DNA from 3 places in the Cellulosilyticum sp. genome. Region 1 is predicted to be linked to each of the others. Evidence: a T-box and tRNA genes for the amino acid it is inferred to sense, from the RefSeq annotation. Region 1 holds a T-box; the other regions hold tRNA genes.
The links. The T-box of region 1 lies ahead of leuS (leucine--tRNA ligase). A T-box ahead of a tRNA ligase gene usually reads a tRNA of that ligase, here a tRNA-Leu.
Positions count from the first base shown of each region.

Region 2: it encodes a tRNA-Leu, which carries the amino acid that the T-box ahead of leuS (leucine--tRNA ligase) is inferred to sense. The anticodon was not compared.
Region 3: it encodes a tRNA-Leu, which carries the amino acid that the T-box ahead of leuS (leucine--tRNA ligase) is inferred to sense. The anticodon was not compared.

Region 1 covers NZ_CEVXFV010000023.1:22,959-30,132, forward strand. The annotation lists gene AC1VAQ_RS11235 (hypothetical protein) at 1-279, shown strand, start outside; gene AC1VAQ_RS11240 (hypothetical protein) at 329-607, shown strand; gene AC1VAQ_RS11245 (hypothetical protein) at 672-998, opposite strand; gene AC1VAQ_RS11250 (stalk domain-containing protein) at 1,036-1,842, opposite strand; gene leuS (leucine--tRNA ligase) at 2,237-4,633, opposite strand; T-box leader at 4,712-4,966, opposite strand; gene AC1VAQ_RS11260 (DUF4349 domain-containing protein) at 5,127-6,080, opposite strand; gene trhA (PAQR family membrane homeostasis protein TrhA) at 6,682-7,174, opposite strand, start outside.
Region 2 covers NZ_CEVXFV010000039.1:25,320-32,493, forward strand. The annotation lists gene AC1VAQ_RS14935 (FecCD family ABC transporter permease) at 1-527, shown strand, start outside; gene AC1VAQ_RS14940 (ABC transporter ATP-binding protein) at 517-1,299, shown strand; gene AC1VAQ_RS14945 (flavodoxin family protein) at 1,329-1,841, shown strand; gene AC1VAQ_RS14950 (coproporphyrinogen-III oxidase family protein) at 1,834-3,042, shown strand; gene AC1VAQ_RS14955 (glycosyl hydrolase family 18 protein) at 3,213-4,598, shown strand; tRNA gene AC1VAQ_RS14960 (tRNA-Leu) at 4,717-4,799, shown strand; gene AC1VAQ_RS14965 (aminotransferase class I/II-fold pyridoxal phosphate-dependent enzyme) at 5,665-7,174, shown strand, end outside.
Region 3 covers NZ_CEVXFV010000006.1:65,886-73,059, forward strand. The annotation lists gene ytvI (sporulation integral membrane protein YtvI) at 1-1,001, opposite strand, end outside; gene AC1VAQ_RS04225 (DUF4914 family protein) at 1,669-3,531, opposite strand; tRNA gene AC1VAQ_RS04230 (tRNA-Leu) at 4,157-4,240, opposite strand; gene AC1VAQ_RS04235 (NUDIX hydrolase) at 4,322-4,759, opposite strand; tRNA gene AC1VAQ_RS04240 (tRNA-Leu) at 4,919-5,002, opposite strand; gene AC1VAQ_RS04245 (AI-2E family transporter) at 5,154-6,431, shown strand.

The DNA.
Region 1 (7,174 bases):
CTCAAAGATGTTCGCAAAAATCTTTCTGGAGATCGTGGTTATTTTATAGATGCAATCTTAAAACTCACGGAAGTGAGAGACCTTATTGATAATCACACGCCAAGAGATACTTTTACCCCACCTAGCCCTACGGTAAATGAGCCAGTTCAAGATATAAATACAACACCGCCTACTGAAAACGCATCCACAAATCCTACTGAAGTCATCGACAAACTTTCATCTATACTAGAACCTAATCAAGCTCAGCTCCTAAAAATACTCTCTTCCTTTATGAAATAAAGTTTTTATGAAATAAAGTTTTTATGAAATATTAAAAAGGAGGCTTTATATGGATCTGCTCAATCACCCTGCATTTGCCAATGCAGACAAAAGCTTTTTAATCTACCTACAAAAGACTCTAAACACGCTAACCTACAAAAGCGATATTGAGGTCATTGCTACACTAATGGCTATTTCCAATGAAGCCAATAAAAAAAATGTACAATTTACTCCAGAAATGCAAATTGCCCTCTTAGAATATCTTAAAGGGCGCCTGCCTGTTAATAAACGTCATCAATTTGAGGCAATGATTAAAACCTTTACCTCAGCTATGACCAAATCTAAGTAAATCTCATCAAATAAAAAGGCAAGTAGTTATGCCACTAAAATATGGTGCATAACTACCTGCCTTTTTATATTGGTAATACTGGCCCTATAGCAAAGCCCACTACACAACTTGCTAAAAATGTTAATGCTATAATAAAAATCACGAGCAATATATAACCCAAACTAAAAATACGGTGTTTCTTCTCTTTCTTCTGACTTACCTCCTCCTCTTTAGCTGGAGGTGATACGATTTCTTCACACACCATCTTCTCTTCCTTCTTACTTATAGTTTCTCTATAGGCTTCTTTTTCTAAGGTCTTAACAGGCTCTTCGCCTCTTACTTCCCTTTTACACTCATTACAATAACGTTGAATTTCACCTACGATTTCTTTACCACATCTTTTACAATTCATTACTTCTATTACCTCATTTATCTATACTCTCTTGTTACTATAATTTTGTTGCATTCTTTTCAAGTACCTTTGTAAAGTTAATCGTCGCCATCTTTACATGATCCTCAGCTTCCATAAGACTTACAAAATAATAACTCATATCACCAACATTTAAATTAAACGCATTATTTAAAATAAGATTATATGCATTCAATAATTCCTTATAACTTGTTATCACAGCTTTTCCTGTATCACTTTGTAAATACTTCTCTACCTCACTAATCATGCTCATATCTTGATTTAATCTTTGCCTTGCTGTTGTAAGCGTCTCGATATTATACTCCTTAATACCTGTTTGAATTGCTGCTCTATAGTAACTTACATTAATTTTTTCTTCTACTAATTCTATATAGTTTAAATCATTATGTAGCCTTTTTCCTACCTGTGTTGGCTCTGGTAAGCTAAAAGCACTTACTTTACTCATTACTAAACCTGTATCTGTTTGTACACTTGTATAACCAAACATCTTTTCAATTACATCTAAAGAAATATATGTTTGTCCATCCTTTTGAATCGGAATTGATTTACTGATGAAATAGCCCTTACTATTCTTTAAATACTGATTATTTCTGTTAACTGTTACGACATTGTTATTTTGTTTTAAAATAATATGCTCCTCTGTAACACTACTAATTTGTATACCTAGCATTTCGCATACTTTTCTTAAAGGATATAAAGCATGCTCCTCAGTATCTACTTGAGCCAACTGATTCTCTATAACTATATTTCTTACCCCACCATAAGTTACAGAACTCATTGTCAATGTACCTAGTAATATTCCAGTCAAGATTAGCTTTTTATTCACTTAAAATTCCTCCACTTTAGTTAATATATCTATCTCTCTCCACGTCCATACTACTATACACATACAGGCTAATCAATGACCCTCAAAAATATAATATTATTTCAATTATTTTTTATATTATTAAATATATGTAAACAAACCAAAAATTTAATCATCTCTTTAATTTGTTTCTCAATGACTTCACATGACCAGAAACTATGAACAACTTAAATTTATAAATGTGAAATCTATATAGAGAAAACAACTAAAAACTTGAAATATACATGTACATAAATTGTTTTCTCTCAATGATTTCACATGACTAAAAATCATGAATAACTTAAATTTATAAATGTGAAATCTATATTAAATAAAAGGCGTTGTATAAATTAATATACAACGTCTTTTATTTCATTTATTTTGCTACAAGGTTTACAATACGACCTTTAACATAAATTTCTTTAACGATAGTTTTGCCTTCTAATTTTTGAGCTACAAGTTCTTTTGCTTTTGCAATCGCTTCTTCTTGTGGTGCTTCTGGTGAAATCATCATACGTGCTGCGATTTTACCTGTAATTTGAACAGCAACTTCTACTTCGTCTTCTTTCATTTTTTCTTCGTCGAAGCAAGGCCATGTATTATCAAATACATCTCCTTCACCGCCAACTTTGCTCCATAATTCTTCACTTACGTGAGGAATGAATGGTGCTAAAAGAACGATAAGTGCTTTAAGTGTTTCGTTTGCAATACCGCCTTCTTTCTTTTGGATTTCAATGAATTTATTTGTATATTCCATGAAACCACTTACTACTGTATTAAGGTTGAAGCTTTCCATACGTACAGTAATATCGCGAACAAGTTTGTGACGAAGTCTTTCCATTTCTTTTGTTTCAGCAACTGGTGTATTTTCATCTACAAGTTTCCATACTTTATTGATGAAACGGTAAACCCCTTCAATACCTCTATCATCCCATTCAGAATCAAGTTCTGGTGGTCCGATGAAGAGTTCGTACATACGAAGTGAGTCACAACCATATTTTTCAACAAGCTCATCTGGAGAAACAACGTTTCCTTTAGATTTACTCATTTTAGCGCCAGCTTTAGTTACCATACCTTGGTTGAAGAGACGTTTGAATGGTTCTTCGAAGTCTACTACACCGATATCATATAAGAATTTAGTATAGAAACGTGCATAAAGAAGGTGAAGTACGGCATGTTCAATACCACCAACGTACATATCTACTGGTAACCATTTTTTCATATCTTCTTTGCTGATAAGTTCTTGTGTATTGTGTGGATTTGGATATCTTAAGAAGTACCAAGATGAACCAGCCCATTGTGGCATAGTGTTTGTTTCACGTTTAGCAGGACCACCACAACAAGGACAAGTTGTATTTACCCACTCTTCAATAGCTGCAAGTGGTGATTCACCTGTACCTGTTGGCTCATAGCTTTCTACATCCGGAAGACGTACTGGAAGATCTTCTTCTTTAACGCCTACAATACCACATTTATCACAGTGAACTACTGGAATTGGTTCTCCCCAATATCTTTGACGAGAGAATACCCAGTCACGAAGTTTATAATTAGTTGTTTTCTTACCGATATTTTTAGTTTCAAGGAATTCTGGAATAGCTTTTTTAGCTTCTTCAGATGGCATACCATTGAAATCACCTGAGTTAATCATTACACCAGGTTCTGTATAAGCTTCTGTAAGTTCTTCTTCTTCACCTGATTTAGAGATAACTTGGATAATTGGTAAGTCAAATTTCTTAGCAAATGCAAAGTCTCTATCATCATGAGCTGGTACACACATAATCGCACCTGTACCATAATCTGCAAGTACATAATCAGAAATCCATACTGGAATTTTAGCACCATTAAGTGGGTTAATAGCATATCTACCTAAGAATACACCTGTTTTTTCTTTATCTGCCATACGGTCTACTGATGATTTTGTAGACGCATCAAATACATATTTTTCAACTTCTGCTTTTTGTTCTTCTGTAGTAAGTGCCATTACTTTTGCATGTTCTGGCGCCATTACCATGAAGCTTGCACCGTAAAGTGTATCTGGTCTAGTTGTGAAAACTTTGATTTTTTCATCTGTGCCTTCGATTCCGAAGTCGATTTCAGCACCATAGCTTTTACCAATCCAGTCAGCTTGCATTTTTTTAACTTTTTCTGGCCAATCAAGACCATCTAAGTCATTAAGAAGTCTTTCTGCATAGTTTGTAATTTTGAGCATCCATTGACGAAGATTTTTCTTAGTTACTGTAGAACCACAACGTTCACAGCATCCTTCTTTAACTTCTTCATTTGCAAGACCTGTTTTACAAGATGGACACCAGTTGATTGGCATTTCTTTTTCATAAGCTAAGCCATTTTCAAACATTTTAAGGAAAATCCATTGTGTCCATTTGTAGAATTCTGGATCTGTTGTGTTAACTTCTTTATCCCAGTCATAAATTGCACTGATATCATGAAGCTGACGTTTGAAGTTTGCTACATTCTCAGCTGTAGCAATAGCTGGGTGTACTTTCTTTTGAATTGCATAGTTTTCTGCTGGAAGACCAAATGCATCCCATCCCATTGGATGAAGTACATAATGACCTTGAAGCATTTTATAACGGCTCCATACATCTGAAAGCACATAACCTCTCCAGTGACCTACATGAAGACCATTTCCTGATGGATATGGGAACATATCTAGGCAGTAATAAGGTTTTTTATCTGGTGTTTCAACGTTTACTGGATGTTCTTCCCAGTGTTTTCTCCACTTTTGTTCAATTTCTTTGTGATTATATTGCACTTTTCTTCTCCTCCTTTGTAATGAACGAAAACAATAAAAAAACCTCTCGCTTCTCAAATGACCTTCTAATGAAAGCACTTAAGAGACGAAAGGTTGTATTTCCGCGTTACCACTCTTATTTGCAATTTTAAACTTTGAACTTTTACTTATTAAAAATTCAATAATTTAAATTTGCACACTCATTCTTCTATAACGGGAAGTCCCGCCATGACCTACTACCATTTCAGCCTGGAACTTGGCGACGAGTTCATAAAAGCTTTCTACTATTTCACACCACCCAATAGCTCTCTGAAAAAAAGGACTCTTACTACTACTTCGCTTCATAGTCTTTAGTTTATAATATTTACTTAGGCAATTCTAACATATCATTTTATGAAAATCAACGACTTCCGCATATTTTTTACTTTACTTACCACATGTTGCCCTTACTTTACATTTGATGTATTATTCCCAGGCTTCTTCTTTTCTATACCATAACCTTGTAAAATCATTTCTATTTTTTCTGCTCCTTCGTCTGCTTTTCTCCCCTAGCTGCCTCACGCTGCTTCTTTCTTTTTAAAATAATATAAACTAGGATACCTACTGGTACTAAAATAACTAAGAACGGAATCAGTGCAATAATAAATAATGCCAATCCCTTAAAGATACGGATAACACCTTGAATAGACTCATTAAATGTTGCTTTGACTTGATCACCAAAAGTTTTAACTGGTTTAGTAACCTGTATCTTACCTACCTCTTGAATTTCTACCTCTATTGTGGACATATCCACTAAGCTATCATAACTTTGAAGTGTTCCCTTTAGAGACTCTATTTCATAAGTTACATCTCCTAGCTCCTTCTCAATCTCAAAAAGGTCTTTTAAATCGCCTGATTGCTCTAGCAATGCCAGTAAGTGCTCCTTCCTTATATTAAGTGCCTTCATTCGCGTTTCTGTATCCACATATTGACTTGTGATATCTTCACTATTAGAAGTTAAATAAGAAACATTCCCAAAGTCTCCTCCTTTATTCATAAATGTATCAAAAGATTTCTGCGGAATCCTGACTGTTAAACTAGCCGTTCTAGATGTTGTATAATCCTCATAAAAATCAGCACCTTGAATATTAGAGTTCTCAATATATCCCTTTAAAGATTGCACATACTCTGTAAGTTTATTGACACTTTCATTAAAATGCTCTGTTTGAATATGTATTGTTCCATTTTTAATAATCTTACGATTATAATCAATCTCTGTATTAATCTCCGGTACAGATGAGTTATCACCTCCCGCCTCATCACTTGTTTCTTCCGTAATTTCAGCATTTTCATATATACTACTATCCTGAGATGCTGTATAATTCTCTGTTACACCTGTTTTATCGCTACTGCTGCCACATCCTACAGTTAAACTTACCATTAACAACCCTAATAAAGCGCCACTTATTTTTCCCCATTGCCTCTTCATAACTGCTCTCCTTTTATAATTTAAATTTAATCTATACTATAGATTTCACATCTATATAGACTTCACATTTATAAATTTTAGTTATTCATGATTTTTAGTCATGTGAAATCATTGGGAGAATTCTATTTACCGACACGTATTCAAGTTTTTAGTTGGTTTCTCTATATATGACGTGTTTTATTTAAAATTGTTCCATTTTTTATTTTTTAAATTTTTATTAATTTCTTATAGATGCTTTATACCCCAAATTAACTATTAAATTATACAAAATGTTAGCCCTTGATTTTGTTAACCGTATTACAATTGACCTGAGAGAGTAAAAGTTTCGCCTAAACCACATATATCCTTCAAACAATTCCTCCTGATTCATATTTTTAGGACGAAACGCTACGCGCGTTTTTCCATTATAATATGACCAATCATGGGTTAATAATCTTCCTTCCTCTGGCAGCAATGTAGCATGAGGCCCCTCAAAAACCACTTTACTTCCTTTCTTTTGAAACCTTCGCGTAATCTCATAACAATGCGGTGCATTAGCTGTATTTACTGTCATGGCAACTAAATCAAATTGCCCCTCAAAACAGTGCCCTATTTTATATCTTTAATAGACAAACAAATATATCCCAAACCAATGCAGTACAGCACCCGCAAGTACAAAGAAATGCCAAATAAAATGGGTATACTTTTTACCTTTTGAAAAAGGAATCATTCCTACTGTATAAATAATTCCTCCTATAATAATAAACCAAAATAATGGTCTATCATTCTTTAGCCAATCTGGTATGAACATAAGCGCACTCCAACCAATTACAAAATATAAACTAAAATGTAACCACTGCAACCTGCCAGGTCCAAACACACCTATCATGGTAATCCCTAAAATAATCAGTCCCCACTGAACACAAAAAAGCACAATCCCTAATGTATTTCCCCAATATACCAGATATAAGGGTGCAAAAGTTCCTCCAATTAAAAGATAAATCGAAGAATAATCAAATCTTCTCCACAATCTTTTAACACCTGACCCACTTCTAAAAGCATGATATAAACAACTCATTAGCATCAACATCACTAAACTAATGCCATAAAAGCAA
Region 2 (7,174 bases), on a different contig from region 1:
TAGGCGGTTTATCCAGTATGATTTCTATTTTAAATAGTGAGAGTCTTTCGGGTGTACTTACATGGCTTAATGGTGACTTAGGTAAAAAAAGTTGGGCACAAGTACGTGCTATGAGTGTTTACACAGTGGTAGGACTTACCTTTGCCTTTGCTATGAGTAAAAGCTGTGATGTGCTAGCGTTAGGTGACAAAAATGCCAAGAGCCTTGGATTTAATCCTAATAGGCTACGTATTTTAGTTTCAGTGGTGGCAGTACTGCTAGCTGGAATTTCAACAGCTTATGTAGGAATTATTGGTTTCATCGGACTAGTTGTCCCACATATTTCAAGAATGCTGATGGGCTCTGAGCATAGAATTTTAATGCCGTTTACAGCTTTATTTGGGGCGCTGACATTACTTGTAGCAGATACATTAGGTAGAACGGTAACTGCACCTTATGAGATTCCAGTAGGAATTATTATGACAGTTATAGGTGGACCATTCTTTTTATATCTTTTAAGAAAGGATGATAAAAATTATGGAAGTTAAAAATATAGATTTTACATATGGGGGTAAACCCTTTATTGAAAACTTAAGCACAGTGATTGAAACAGGTAAGATTACAACGATTATAGGGCCAAATGGCTCAGGTAAATCAACACTTTTAAATGTTGTAGTCAATCAGCTAACGCCTCAGAGTGGTCATGTTATTTTAAATGGACGTAATCTTAGTACAATGCCAATCAAAGAAATTGCAAAAGAGATGACAATCGTTCATCAGCAAAATGCAGCACCTGGGGATTTAACAGTGGAGCGATTGGTAAGCTTTGGGAGATGTCCTTATCAAGGATTTTTTTCTGCAAAAGATGAAGAGAATGAAGAGAGTATTAACTGGGCACTCAAAGTAACAAACTTAAAAGATATGGCCCATAAAAGGATTAGTCAGCTTTCAGGCGGTGAAAGACAAAGAGCATGGATCGCTATGGCACTGGCACAAAAAACAAAAATTTTATTTTTAGATGAGCCAACGACTTATTTAGATATTCACTATCAGCTGGACATCTTAAATTTAGTGAAACAGCTTAATAAGGAGTATGGCATGACGATTGTCATGGTTTTACATGATATTAATCAAGCAATTTTATTTAGTCATAATCTACTGATTATGAAAGGTGGTAGCTTGCTTTATGCCGGCTCGGTAGAAGAAGGTATTACAAAAGAAAGATTAAAGGAAGTCTATAATATTGAGGCAGATATTCGCTGGTGTCCTAAAAATAAATGTCAGTATATCGTGCCTATTGTATCAGGGATTGTAAGTTAATCTTAAATAAAAATTAATAGAGGTGAAATATGAAAGTATTAGTAACATATTCAAGTAAAACAGGTAACACAAAGAAATTAGCAGAAGGTATTTTTGAAGGCTTAGAAGTAGCTGATAAACAAATTATGCCAATGAAAGAAGTAACAGATTTAGCAGCTTATGATGTGGTATTAGCAGGATACTGGGTAGACAAAGCGGGCCCAAATGAAGAAGCTAAAGTATTTTTACAAGGTTTAGAAAACAAGGTAGTAGGCCTCTTTGCCACATTAGGTTTCTGGCCAGATTCAGAGCATGCTTGGCAATCATTATGTAATGGGGAAGCATTAGTAAAAGATAAAAATAAGGTTATTGCAAAATACATTTGCCAAGGTAAATTAGATTCTAAGATCATCCAGATGTTTGAGAAGTTGCCACAAGACAACCCACATGCAGTCACACCAGAAAAAAGAAAACGCTATGAAATTGCTGCAAATCACCCAAGTAAGGTAGACCTTCTTGCAGGGGCTGAGTTGTTTAATGAAAGGCTGAAGGCAAATGTTTAGTCAGCGTATAAAAACCCATCATAGTGCCATGGCAAGTGGCAATAAATATTTGCTGGGCGTTAAAAATGTAGAGGAAGTACTTTCTAGTCCAAATGAAAGTGCCCACGAAAAAAATGCAACGATTTATATTCATGTACCATTTTGCAAGAAGATTTGTAGTTTCTGCAATATGCGAAGAAGTCTACAAGAACCTAGTACACAGTATGCAGACTTAATTGTCAGGGAAATAGAGAATTACGGAAAGTTTAATTACATACAAGATACAGTATTTGATGCAGTTTACTTTGGTGGTGGTACCCCAACTACCTTATCTGGAGAGGCATTAGCGAAGATTTTAAAGGCACTTAAGCACACTTTTCGCTTGACAGCTAATGCAGAAATTACCATAGAAACTACAGTGACTGAGTTAACCTCAGAAAAAATAAAGACCTTAGTAGCGGCTGGAGTAAATCGTTTTTCAGTAGGTATTCAGACATTTGATGAAGAAGGCAGAAAGTTGATGGGGAGAGTTGGTAGTGGTACCCAGGCGTATAAAAAGCTTAAGGAACTTAAAAGTTATGAAAATGTTACAGTAAGTATGGACCTTATTTATAATTATCCAAAGCAAACTATGGCGAGTTTATATAGTGATTTAGATAAAATTATAGCTTTGGATTTGGATGGATTTTCCATGTACTCCCTTATTAATATGAAGGAAACAGCTATAGAGGGGGCACAAAGTCAGGAAAACGATGAGGTTATGTTTTTTGCCATTAGTGAATATATGAAAAAGGCTGGTTATAATTTTTTAGAGCTTACGAAGATGGTAAAGAAAGATGCCTATAAATATATTAGCAACCGTCATCAAGGTGCAGATACATTACCTCTTGGTGCAGGGGCAGGTGGCTCCATAGGCGGGCTTGCTATGATGAATCCTATAAAGTTAGAGGAATATGAAAAGAGTGTGCAAGAGTTTAATACAAGAAGTGGGATGCATTTTAAAAGTGACTATAAGCAGGTTGTAAAATTCAAAGGGGATTTGCAGATGTTATATCTTCCAAAGAATGAAAGCTTATATAAAGAGCGCATGAAATATGAAGAGGTCTTAGAACAGTTAGTAACACAAGAAATGGTAGTACCGGAAGCAACGTATTACCGTTTAACGACTAAAGGAATATTCTGGGGCAACACAATTTCAAGGCAGTTATCATTACTCATATAAAATAAGTTATTTAATGTCATGCATCATCTCATTAGAGCTAAAAGTAAAATGAAGGGACAAGTTATGAAATAAAGTATGTTACATAGAATTAGCATAAGTGTTACCTGTTTGTAATATAAGGAGAATATAATGAAAGAAATACAGAAAATAGTATTTGCAAGGGGGATATTATGCTAATTTTAAAAAAATGGATAAGTGGCATTGCTTTAGCAAGTCTATGTGTCTCCACGGCTTATGGCGCTACTAATAGTGATGCGAATCTAGTAGAAAAAGCAAGCTTTGCCAAAAGCCTAGATGATTTACAGACAGGAAGTAATAAGATAGATGTAATGCTAGAAGGAAATTTAACAAGAGAAGAAGCTGCCGTACTTATTGTAGAAGCATTAGGCTACAAGAGTTTAGCTGCAAATTATGAAAACAGCAATAGCTTCAAAGATGTAACAACACATAAAGGTGAGATTAATTTAGTAAAAGCTTTAGGCCTTATGAACGGGACTAGTCAAAATGCTTTTAATCCCAAAGCCTATGTGAGCGCAGAAAGTGCCAAGACAATCATTAGCCGTATACAAGCTAAGTTAGAAACACCACTCAAATGGCAGCATGCCTGCTATGCAATTAGTTCAAGCAGTCAGATGGACCGCATTACAAATTATGATGCTATCAGTTTTGGGTGGGCAAGTTTAGCTTATAATAATGGTGATTTCTCAGTAAGTACAACAAGTGGAGACTTTAAAGTACCATCTAGTTTTGAGATTCCTGTGGATTTGGCACAAAATAATGGAGTAGAAACGTATCTAATGGTTTACTATGATAACAAAGATAATGCAGTAAATAAGCTTTTTACAGATCAAGCTAAACGTAACCAGCTTATTAAGGAACTTGTCAGTTTATGTAATGGCGTGACTAAAGAGGGGCAGACAAGAAGTTTTGACGGTCTTACCATAGACTTTGAGCAATTTTACAGTAGCGATTTAAAGGCACCTTATATGACTTTCTTAAAAGAACTTAAAGCCGCTTTAGCTGCCCAAGGTAAAAGGCTCAATGTAGCGGTTCAGCCAACTACTAATTTTAAGGGCTATGACTATAAGGGCATTGGTGAAGTCGCAGATCATGTCATCCTTATGGCACATGACTATGGTGCAAAGACCTTAACAGCAAACGATCAAGCAGCAGGTACTACGAATACGCCAATAACGCCAATCAAGGCAGTTTATGGTACCTTAGAAGAAGCTGTAAATGCCATCTCAAATAAAGATAAAATCGCCCTTCAAATCAGCTATGCTAGTGTGCAGTGGCAAGTAAAAAACAACAAGGTTACAAATAGCAGTGCTTTTACACCAAGCTATGCACAAATCCAAAGTCGCTTAAATACAGTAGGCACTACTATACATTTCGATGAAACAACTCAAGATACATATGCCACCTACGAAGCAGATGGGATGAAAAATGTGATTTGGTATGAAGACCAAAGAAGTACACAGGCAAAAATTGATTTAGCCAAGCTTCTAGGCATCACAAGTGTCTCTTACTGGCGTTTAGGCAATATGCCAAATTAAAAAATGGTATGAGATTTAACAAATAGTGGAATTTACATTAAAATAAAAAATAAAAATATAATTTTTAGTTGAAAATAATAATATTTTCTAATAAAATAGAGGTAGAGATAAACAACACGCAGAGGTGGCGGAATGGCAGACGCGCTAGATTCAGGTTCTAGTACCAGCAATGGTGTGGGGGTTCAAGTCCCCTTCTCTGTATCAATCTCAAGTGGTGTTTTAAATTTCTACATAGGAGAGCCCTCCAGCCTATTATCAAGGCTTTGGAGGGCCTTTTTTTGCTGTGGGAAAATATTAAAAAGAAAGTTGAATGTAAAAAAATATTACTTAGTCTATAGCCGAATTTAATTAAGTTTTAAGCAATAAGTGGGGATTTTATTTTTTTAGGACATATATCTTAGTGTAGGAACGAAGTTAAAACTCAAAGGCATAAACCAGAAAGCTTAATCTTTAATCCCAATACCAAGTGCTAGAACTTTTTTAGGGGAGGCAGGCGATGGAGGGCTGCGATGATGCAGGGACGGTGGCGTTAGTGAGATAGACACAGTGACTGCAAATTTTAGAACAATCCTATTATCAGAAGGCCTTTGAACTTTGCAAGGATCCAGGGCTATAGCAGAGTCTATAGTTTAAACATGTAGCAAGGAAAAAGGGTAAGCCTCCCACTTCTTCTGATCTTTATAAGGTACAAATGAATAAGCAGCTTCCAAGTAGGCAAGTTTTCACTGAGATGAAGTAAATCCTTGGGAGGCGATTGATGGATTTTTAGTGATGCAAAAGCTGCTTATAAGTGGGTGCTTGAAAGAAAAGAGGAGGCTGAGAAGATAGGGTACAAGGTGTAACAATACATAGCATTGCAAAAGAAATAAGTTCATTTTACGAGGTAAAATGAACTTATTTCTTTTTTTGTTTAACTAAAATGAACTTCTTAAAAATAATATTTGAACTTTCTGGATTAAATACTTGAACTTTAAAGAGGTGAGTGATATTATTAGAACAAAATAAATGAACTTTTTTGAATTTTTAAAGAATAGTATATTTGATGAGTCAAGAAGGGGAATGAATGATGGCTGATAAAATATTTGCAGAACGATTTAAGGAAGCAATGAACAAACAGGGAATGAAACAGGTTGATTTGATTCGAGCGGCAACTACGGGGGGAATTAAACTTGGCAAGAGTCAAATCAGTCAATATGTAAGTGGAAAAGCAGTGCCTAGAGAAAATATTGGTCATTTCCTTGCGGAGATTTTGAATGTTGATGTTAAGTGGTTATATGGTAAAGATTTAAAATCTGATGGGACTGGTAATGACAATATGGTGAGGTTATCTAGTGAATGTGCTAGAGGAGAAAGGGGAATAAGTATGCGTGAATTTAAAAAATCATCAAAGTTAGATAATGTTTTATATGATGTAAGGGGGCCTGTTGTAGAGGAAGCAACAAGGATGGAGGAAAGTGGTACACATGTACTAAAGCTGAATATCGGGAATCCGGCACCATTTGGTTTTCGTACACCAGATGAGGTTATATATGATATGCAAAGGCAATTAACAGCGTGCGAGGGATATTCAGCAGCTAAAGGACTTTTTTCTGCTAGAAAAGCAATTATGCAATATGCTCAGCTTAAAAACATTCCTAATGTTTCTATAGAAGATATTTATACAGGAAATGGTGTAAGTGAACTCATTAATTTGAGTATGTCTGCATTACTTGATAATGGTGATGAAGTGCTAGTTCCTGCACCAGATTATCCATTGTGGACTGCTTGCGTAACATTAGCAGGTGGAAAGGCAGTTCATTATATTTGCGACGAACAAGCTGAGTGGTATCCTGATATGGAGGATATAAAAAAGAAGATAACTGACAAGACAAAAGCAATTGTAATTATTAACCCTAATAATCCTACAGGGGCATTATATCCAAAAGAGATTCTGCAGCAAATTGTAAATATTGCAAGGGAACATCAGCTTATTATTTTTTCAGATGAAATATATGATCGTTTAGTAATGGACGGAGAAGAACATATATCTATTGCATCATTAGCACCAGATTTATTTTGTGTTACTTTTAGCGGCTTATCAAAGTCACATATGATTGCGGGATTTAGAATAGGTTGGATGGTTCTGAGTGGGAATAAAAATATGGCGAGAGATTATATGCAAGGGCTTAATATGCTATCCAACATGAGGCTTTGTTCAAATGTACCAGCTCAATCGATTGTTCAAACTGCACTGGGTGGTTATCAAAGTGTTAATAACTATATTGTCCCAGGGGGAAGAGTATATGAACAACGAGAATATATATATAAGGCGCTTAATGATATACCAGGAGTAAGTGCGGTAAAGCCTAAAGCTGCATTTTATATTTTTCCTAAAATAGATATTAAAAAGTTTAATATTTTGGATGATGAGAAGTTTGCACTGGATTTATTGAGAGATAAGAAAATACTCATTATACATGGTGGAGGATTTAATTGGGGAAAACCAGATCATTTCCGTGTTGTTTATTTGCCACGTATAGAGGTGTTAGAGGATGCTGTTAAAAAGATTGGTGATTTTCTCAGTTACTATAAACAAT
Region 3 (7,174 bases), on a different contig from region 1:
CCTAATACACCTATAATTTTATACCCAATATAAACAGCCATAATAGTAACTAATGCATATACCCCAATTTGATTTGCTAATATTCTAGGTTCCATTACTTGTCTCATAACAAATATTACACCATAGATTATAATTAGTCCTAAGCCCAATGAGTAGTTCCCTACTATAATATTATAAAAAGCCCAAGGTAGCAATATCGCCCCACTTCCAAACACAGGTAATGCATCAATAATTGCAATGATTAAAGCTAAAAGTAGCGCATAAGGTTGTCCTAATATAAATAACCCTGTTAAACAAATCGTAAATGTAATACTCATTAATATACACTGCGTCTTAATATATCCCCCTACAGCCTGTAATAAGCCTTCTTGCATCACCACAACTTTATCAATAATCGTATCAGAAAGCTGCGCCTTCACAAATCCCTTAATATAATAATGATCTTTTGTCATAAAAAAGGTAGAAAGCAGCGTAATAACAATGAAGATTACCACATCCGGTACCGCAGCTACTGCCTCATACACATTAGGTATAATAGATGTAATCAAACTACTTAAGCTCTTCATAAACTGTGCAATCACTGTATCAATATTACTAAGTGCCTCCGTCGCCGGCACTAATTTAAATAAAGCAGAAAGCTTCTCTTCAAACAAATTAAAGCCCTCCACAAAACTATTACTATAAGAAGGCAAATCGTGTGCCAATCCCAAAATTTGAAGCCACAACTGTTTAACAATCACAAAAACAAGTCCCACAAGCGCACTCAAAATAGTAAGCATACTAATGATTGTTCCCACACCCCTATTTAATTTAATATTTCTATGTGCCCAGGTCACAAAAGGATTCAATATACAAGAAAATATCCAAGCCACAATAAAAGGCGCCACAAGTCCTAATATCCTAAGTCTAAAAAAGATATATACCCCCACAATAATGGCAATCCCTATCAGAATCTTCCTCCCAACCTTATCATACCAACTTTCTAATCGCTCCGTTAACATGCCCTGCCACCTTTCTCTCTTTTCATATCATTTCGACATTATACCTATTAAATATAACCCATTAATCTAATTTTCAAACCATTATACGCTTAACTTATGTGGGGAATATAAAAATCAGTTAAAGGTAATAAAAGGCAGTGAAAGGTGAAGAGTGAAAAGTTATTTAAAGCCGAAGCTGCTATTACACGCTCTTCATATCCACATTTTCTTTCAAAAATACGGTATGCAATAAAATAGCAATGGGACTGTGCTGCAGCTAGCCACAGCGCAGTCCCATTGCGGCCCTATTATTCCATCCCCCATATTTTTGCGCAAAAAAATACACCACATTGGGGGATGTGGTGTAAAAAATAGAGTTTTGTAAGGGTTTGCTATTTGAATAATTAATGTTACTTTATAATGTGTTTAGGGGAGTTTCGAGTTTAGGGGAATAAAGTAACATAATTATCAATATATATGGTCGCTTCCGATGCGACCACTGTTCCGTTCTTCTATATATTACTACCAGTTCTTGTACAATTTAATTCTAAATTGTAAACAGTTTGTTAATAAATGAGTTTTTCGAAATGATTTTATACATATTCTTTACTGTATTTACTTTATTTTACATCTTTATCATCCATATCTGTCATTTTATAAGGTAGTTCATTTTTATCCCCCACTATATTTAATACTTAATAGAAATTAAATCTACATATTCTTCTAAACTGCCATCTCTTAAACAGCATTCAATAATTTGTCTTCCTAATGGATGTAATTCTGGTGTTAAATATTTACGTAATTCTTCTTTAAAGAAGTTAGATAAGATTGTTGCTCCTTTATCATAACCTTCTTCACCAATTTCTGGTTGTAAATGTGTTCTTAATAATACTTTTGGTAAATCCATACCATCTACCTTTAAGTTTTCTAACGAATAACCTAAAAGTGGACATCTAGATGCTTGCAGTTGTTCTGGTCTAAATTGTACACTACCACGTCTCGCTAAATATTCTCTTGCAACCCATTGAGACATGAAACCTACTTTGTAAGCACCAATATGTTGATTAGGAATAAGAATGTATCTTGTATTTGGTGTTGCTAAAATTTGCTCTAATAAAAGGTTAGCTTGGTCTACCATTTTACCTGTAGCAAATGGCCAATAAGATCCTACACCTTCACTCTTCATACCGCCATCACTATCTAATATACTTGGGTTCGCATGACCGCGAGGTGCTACAAGCCTCCAAATCCATGCAAGTGCTGGAGGAAGAATGTGGAACATCCCCATGATACCATAACTTGGTTCTTCCTTTGTACACATAGGCGCACGAACACCAAAGCTTCTAATATCTACTTCTACTGGTTCATCTATAATATTTGGCACAAAAGCTCTTGGCATGATAACACGTGGGTTTGGACATGGTTTACCACGTTCCTCATCAATAGTATGCTCCCAAAGAAGACATGTTGCATCTGGTGTTGCACGCATGTTTAAGAATACAAGTGGTAATTGTGGATGAATACACATTTTTTCATAATGTGGGTCTGTCCCATATTCTGTAATATGATCAACACGTAGGAACCATCCTTCTTCGCCGTCTGTTACAACAAGTTTTTTACTATCATTTTGAAGACTTGGATGACACATAGCCATATCATCTGTTACAGGTTTAAGTTCACAACTTGCACTAATATCAATATAAGATTTATCCCCTGTTACGAGATTTGTCGCAAGTAAAATGTTTCCTTCAGCGTCTTTATGAATTTGTTCAGCCATTTCACTTTTTCCGCCACCACTAGCACCTTCATGCATAATTGTTAGCACGTTTTCATAAGGTGTAATAACTTTAACTGTCGAAGCATGTAAAGTGACCCAATTTTCCTGTTCACCAATGTCTAAAAGTACTGCATAAATACCTTTTTTAGCACTTGGTCCTGGATATAAGTTATATGAGAATACTTCATGTACTTCATCTAATCTATTATGTACAACCACTTGTTTACCGTTAAAATGTGTATGTCTAAAAGGTGGCGCTACGTATACAATCGCTCTTGGTGTAAAGCCATCTCTCACTTCACTTGGTGGTACAAATGCTTGAAGGTCTGCAAGCGCTGCTGCAAAGAAGGCTGCATTACGAGGTCCAATCATAATTGCTTCATACCCCATTCTACTACCACCTGCTAAGAATGGTAATACAATAAGTTCTTGCTCATTAAGCCAATCAAATGTTTCCTGACGTACTTCTTCAAACTCTTGCCCATAAACCTCTTTATATCTAGGTTTATCTGTAGGCTTGTAATCCCCAATTACCATACTATTTGGGTCACGTCTTCTCATATACATCTCCTTATAGTTAGCTGAAATCCCATTTTTACATCTTACAACTTCCGCTTCTACTACAGGTCCTTTTCCTTTTACATCATAAGCAACTTGAAAAGTCTTTTGATACTTTTCTCCCATTGCAAGGTCTAATAAATCTTCTCTCGTCTCAGGCATTATGACAGATGTTTGTTTACTAAGTAATTCCACTACTTCTTTTGGTAACTTCATTTTTTTCCAAGTATTATTCATGTAATCATCTCCAGTACACTTATTAGTTATAATAAAGAATTTTATATACAAATAATTTATGTTTTATTTTTTCTTGCATTTTTAATTCCTCTTTATCATACATAATTTATGTACACCTGTAAATATCTTTCTGAAAGTTTTTTTGTTTTTATATTATTTTTGTAGTATTTTCTAATAATATTTTAGAAATATTGGCTCTCATAGTCTCTTACCCCTATTTTTTTATTCTTATAGTTCTACATCTTAAACCTTTTCATATAAATACTACAACTTGACCGCATCTATCTTCTCTTCTATTATCATATACTCTAATTCCCAAAACCCCTATTTCAGCATTTTGTCCTATAATATCATGCTAAATTTCATGCAACATTTTTTTATCCTTCTTGCAAAACTTCCTTCATCATGCTTTGATTATGCTTTTATCACTCCTTTATTTACTCATTATTTATCCACTAGTCGCTTCGCTCACTGCTACTATGGCTTTCACATCAGTAATTTTTAACTACTCATTATGCCTTAGTGCCATAAACTTATTAATCTAATGCAAACAACAAAAAAGCCCTGAAGTATTAGTTAACTAATACTTCAGGGCTTTTAGTAGTGCGGGAAAAGGGACTTGAACCCTCACGATCATACAATCACTAGATCCTTAGTCTAGCCTGTCTGCCAATTCCAGCATTCCCGCATCTATTCGTTTCGTCCCCTCAAGGACAATATTCATTATATATGAGTTACTTACATATGTCAACAACTTTTTTTATCAAATTTATAAATATCCTCTTTTTTTTACTTCATCAATCAATAAAGGCTGTATCAAAGGGTATGTCCAATTATCAATTAAATGATCAGTAATGATTATTTTTTCTATTTCACTTTGTAATTCTTCTTCAAAAGAGTTTATATCTGCAATAAATAACATTCCGAAGGTTTCTTTCCCTATTTCTTCATTTACTCTGGTTTTTCCTTTAACCGAATATACACATATCGGTTTAATACTAAAATCAATGGCTCCTGTTTCTTCTTTCAGTTCCCTCTTAGCTGCCTCAAGAATACTTTCGCCACTCTCTCTATGCCCACCAGGAATTTCATATGTGTCTCTTTCTTTATGTTTGCAAAACACCCATTTACCATTAGTCTGCGAAATAATGACTGCGAATTTTAATAATTCATCATCTACTTGATTATAAAAGTTGACTTCTATCATACGCTATGCCTCCTCTATGTCTAGCTAAGCTCGGCATATTATTCGCCTTCTCCCTAGTCCCCTATGCATTTTACTACTATAAAAATAAAATATATTAAACCTTCCTATCAAAAAAAGCAGCTACATTGACTCCTCAACGTAACTGCTCCTTTTATTCAGTGCGGGAAAAGGGACTTGAACCCTCACGATCATACAATCACTAGATCCTTAGTCTAGCCTGTCTGCCAATTCCAGCATTCCCGCATCTATTCGTTTCGTCCTCTCTCAAGGACAAGACTTATTATATACAAACCTATTTCATATGTCAACATTTTTTTTACTTTTTTTCATAGCATCTACATACTTTTAAACCCTTCTATGGTAAAATAGATTTGTAACTTTTGGAGGTGTATAAATGAAAAACTTTTGGAAAAACAATCGTTATTTTGAGATTTCCTTATACGCACTTGTCGTTATAATCATATCTATTCTGTTTTATCGTATATCGTCTAATACAGATAATATTGCACCTTCGATAATGTCTTTTATCAGAGGGATAACGAGCGTACTTTCGCCTATTTTTTATGGGCTACTTATCGCTTACTTATTTAATCCAATTATGGACTTCTTCGAGCGATACTTACTAATGTGGATTAGACCAACACAAAAACGTCAAAGAACTTTCATACGTTCAGTTTCTATCTTTGCCGTTTATGTGTGCATTGTAGGGACAGTTATTCTTATGTTCCGCTATCTTATCCCTCAACTAGCAGAAAACTTAAAGGAATTAACGAATATGCTACCAACCTATAAACGTGAGCTTACTGAAAATCTTGTTAACTTACAACAACAGCTCAGCGATAATGGTGTCATTTTACCTAATAACTTTAATGCTGCTACTTTATTTGATAGTTTTGATGTTCAAAACCTCTTATCAACATCTGCATTTGACACAATCAATAACTTAGTCTCAGTTGTAATGTCTCAAGCAATTGTAATTGCTTCTACGCTACTTAACTGGGTTATGGGACTCGTAATCGCTTTTTATGTTCTTATGCAAAAAGAAACTTTTGCCTATGCTGCAAAGCGTGTTACTTATTCTCTTCTAAGTACCAAACGTGCTGAAAAAGTAATTGCTATTTTTTCAGAAGGACACAGCGTATTTATCCAATTCTTTGTGGGTAAATTTATTGATTCTTTCATTATAGGTACTATTGCTTTTGTCGGTTTATCTATTATGAAAAATCCATATGCACTATTACTCGCTGTAATTGTAGGTGTATTTAATATGATTCCATATTTCGGGCCAATTCTAGGAGCAATTCCTGCTGTAGCCATTACATTATTTGAAGGACTTCCAGCTGCTGCTGCAGTTTTAATCTTCATTATCATCCTTCAACAATTCGATGGCTTAGTACTAGGACCAAAAATTCTAGGTGATTCAATAGGCCTTAGTCCATTTTGGATTATCTCAGGAATCATTATCGGTGGCGCACTTTGGGGGCCTCTAGGCATGTTCTTCGCTTCACCAATCATCGCAGTAGTTCTCACAAATATCAATCGTGTCATTGATAGCAAACTAACTGCAAAAGATGTAGTTGTCGTTGAACTGGAAAAACCAATTCCACCTTACCAAAAACCACAATCGCCAAGAAAGTGGTACAAAAATAGAAAAAAGCACAATAAAAAATAATTTACTTTATATAAATAAGGCTGTATAAACTAAACATATCATTCACTTTAGTTTATACAGCCTCTTTCTTTAACTTACTAATCTCTTTTATAATTTATGCCATACCTACTTTCGTCTTTTTACTGGCCTTAATACCTCATATCCAATTTCTTCTGGAAAATGTCGCTGATAATCTGGACATACCGCTTCATTCCATTCAAACATTGTTATCTCCCCTTCCTTCTAAAGAATATCACACCCACCTCACCCAATTCTTGATATAAGTTGCAAACTTGCCCAATATATATTTATCGTAATTAACTATAATAAGTCATAAACTACTTACATAAATAATGATGGAACTAATAAAACAGCTATACTCCCCATAATTGCAACTCCAGCTACATATATTGTCTTTTTCGTTGTCTCTTTCATGAAATTCTGCCTTCCTTTCATACAAATAATCTCTACACAATTGATACTCCTAGTGAAGATGTGTCAAAGGTTTTTACCACCTTGTTTAGTGAATTATTCAAAGGGTTTTAGCACTACTCTTTTTATCCATAAAACCCTATCATTTCCCTTAACTCCGGCTTCCACTCATCCGTCCGCCCTCATCTTATATAATAGCCGCTTCTAGTAAGTAGGCAAAAAATAAGGGCTCTCCTACGCTACCTTCGGAACAATTTGATGATAGTCTTAGTGAAGATGTGTCAAAGGATTTTAGCGCATTGTTTAAGCAACGCGGTAAAACGAGCATAGCG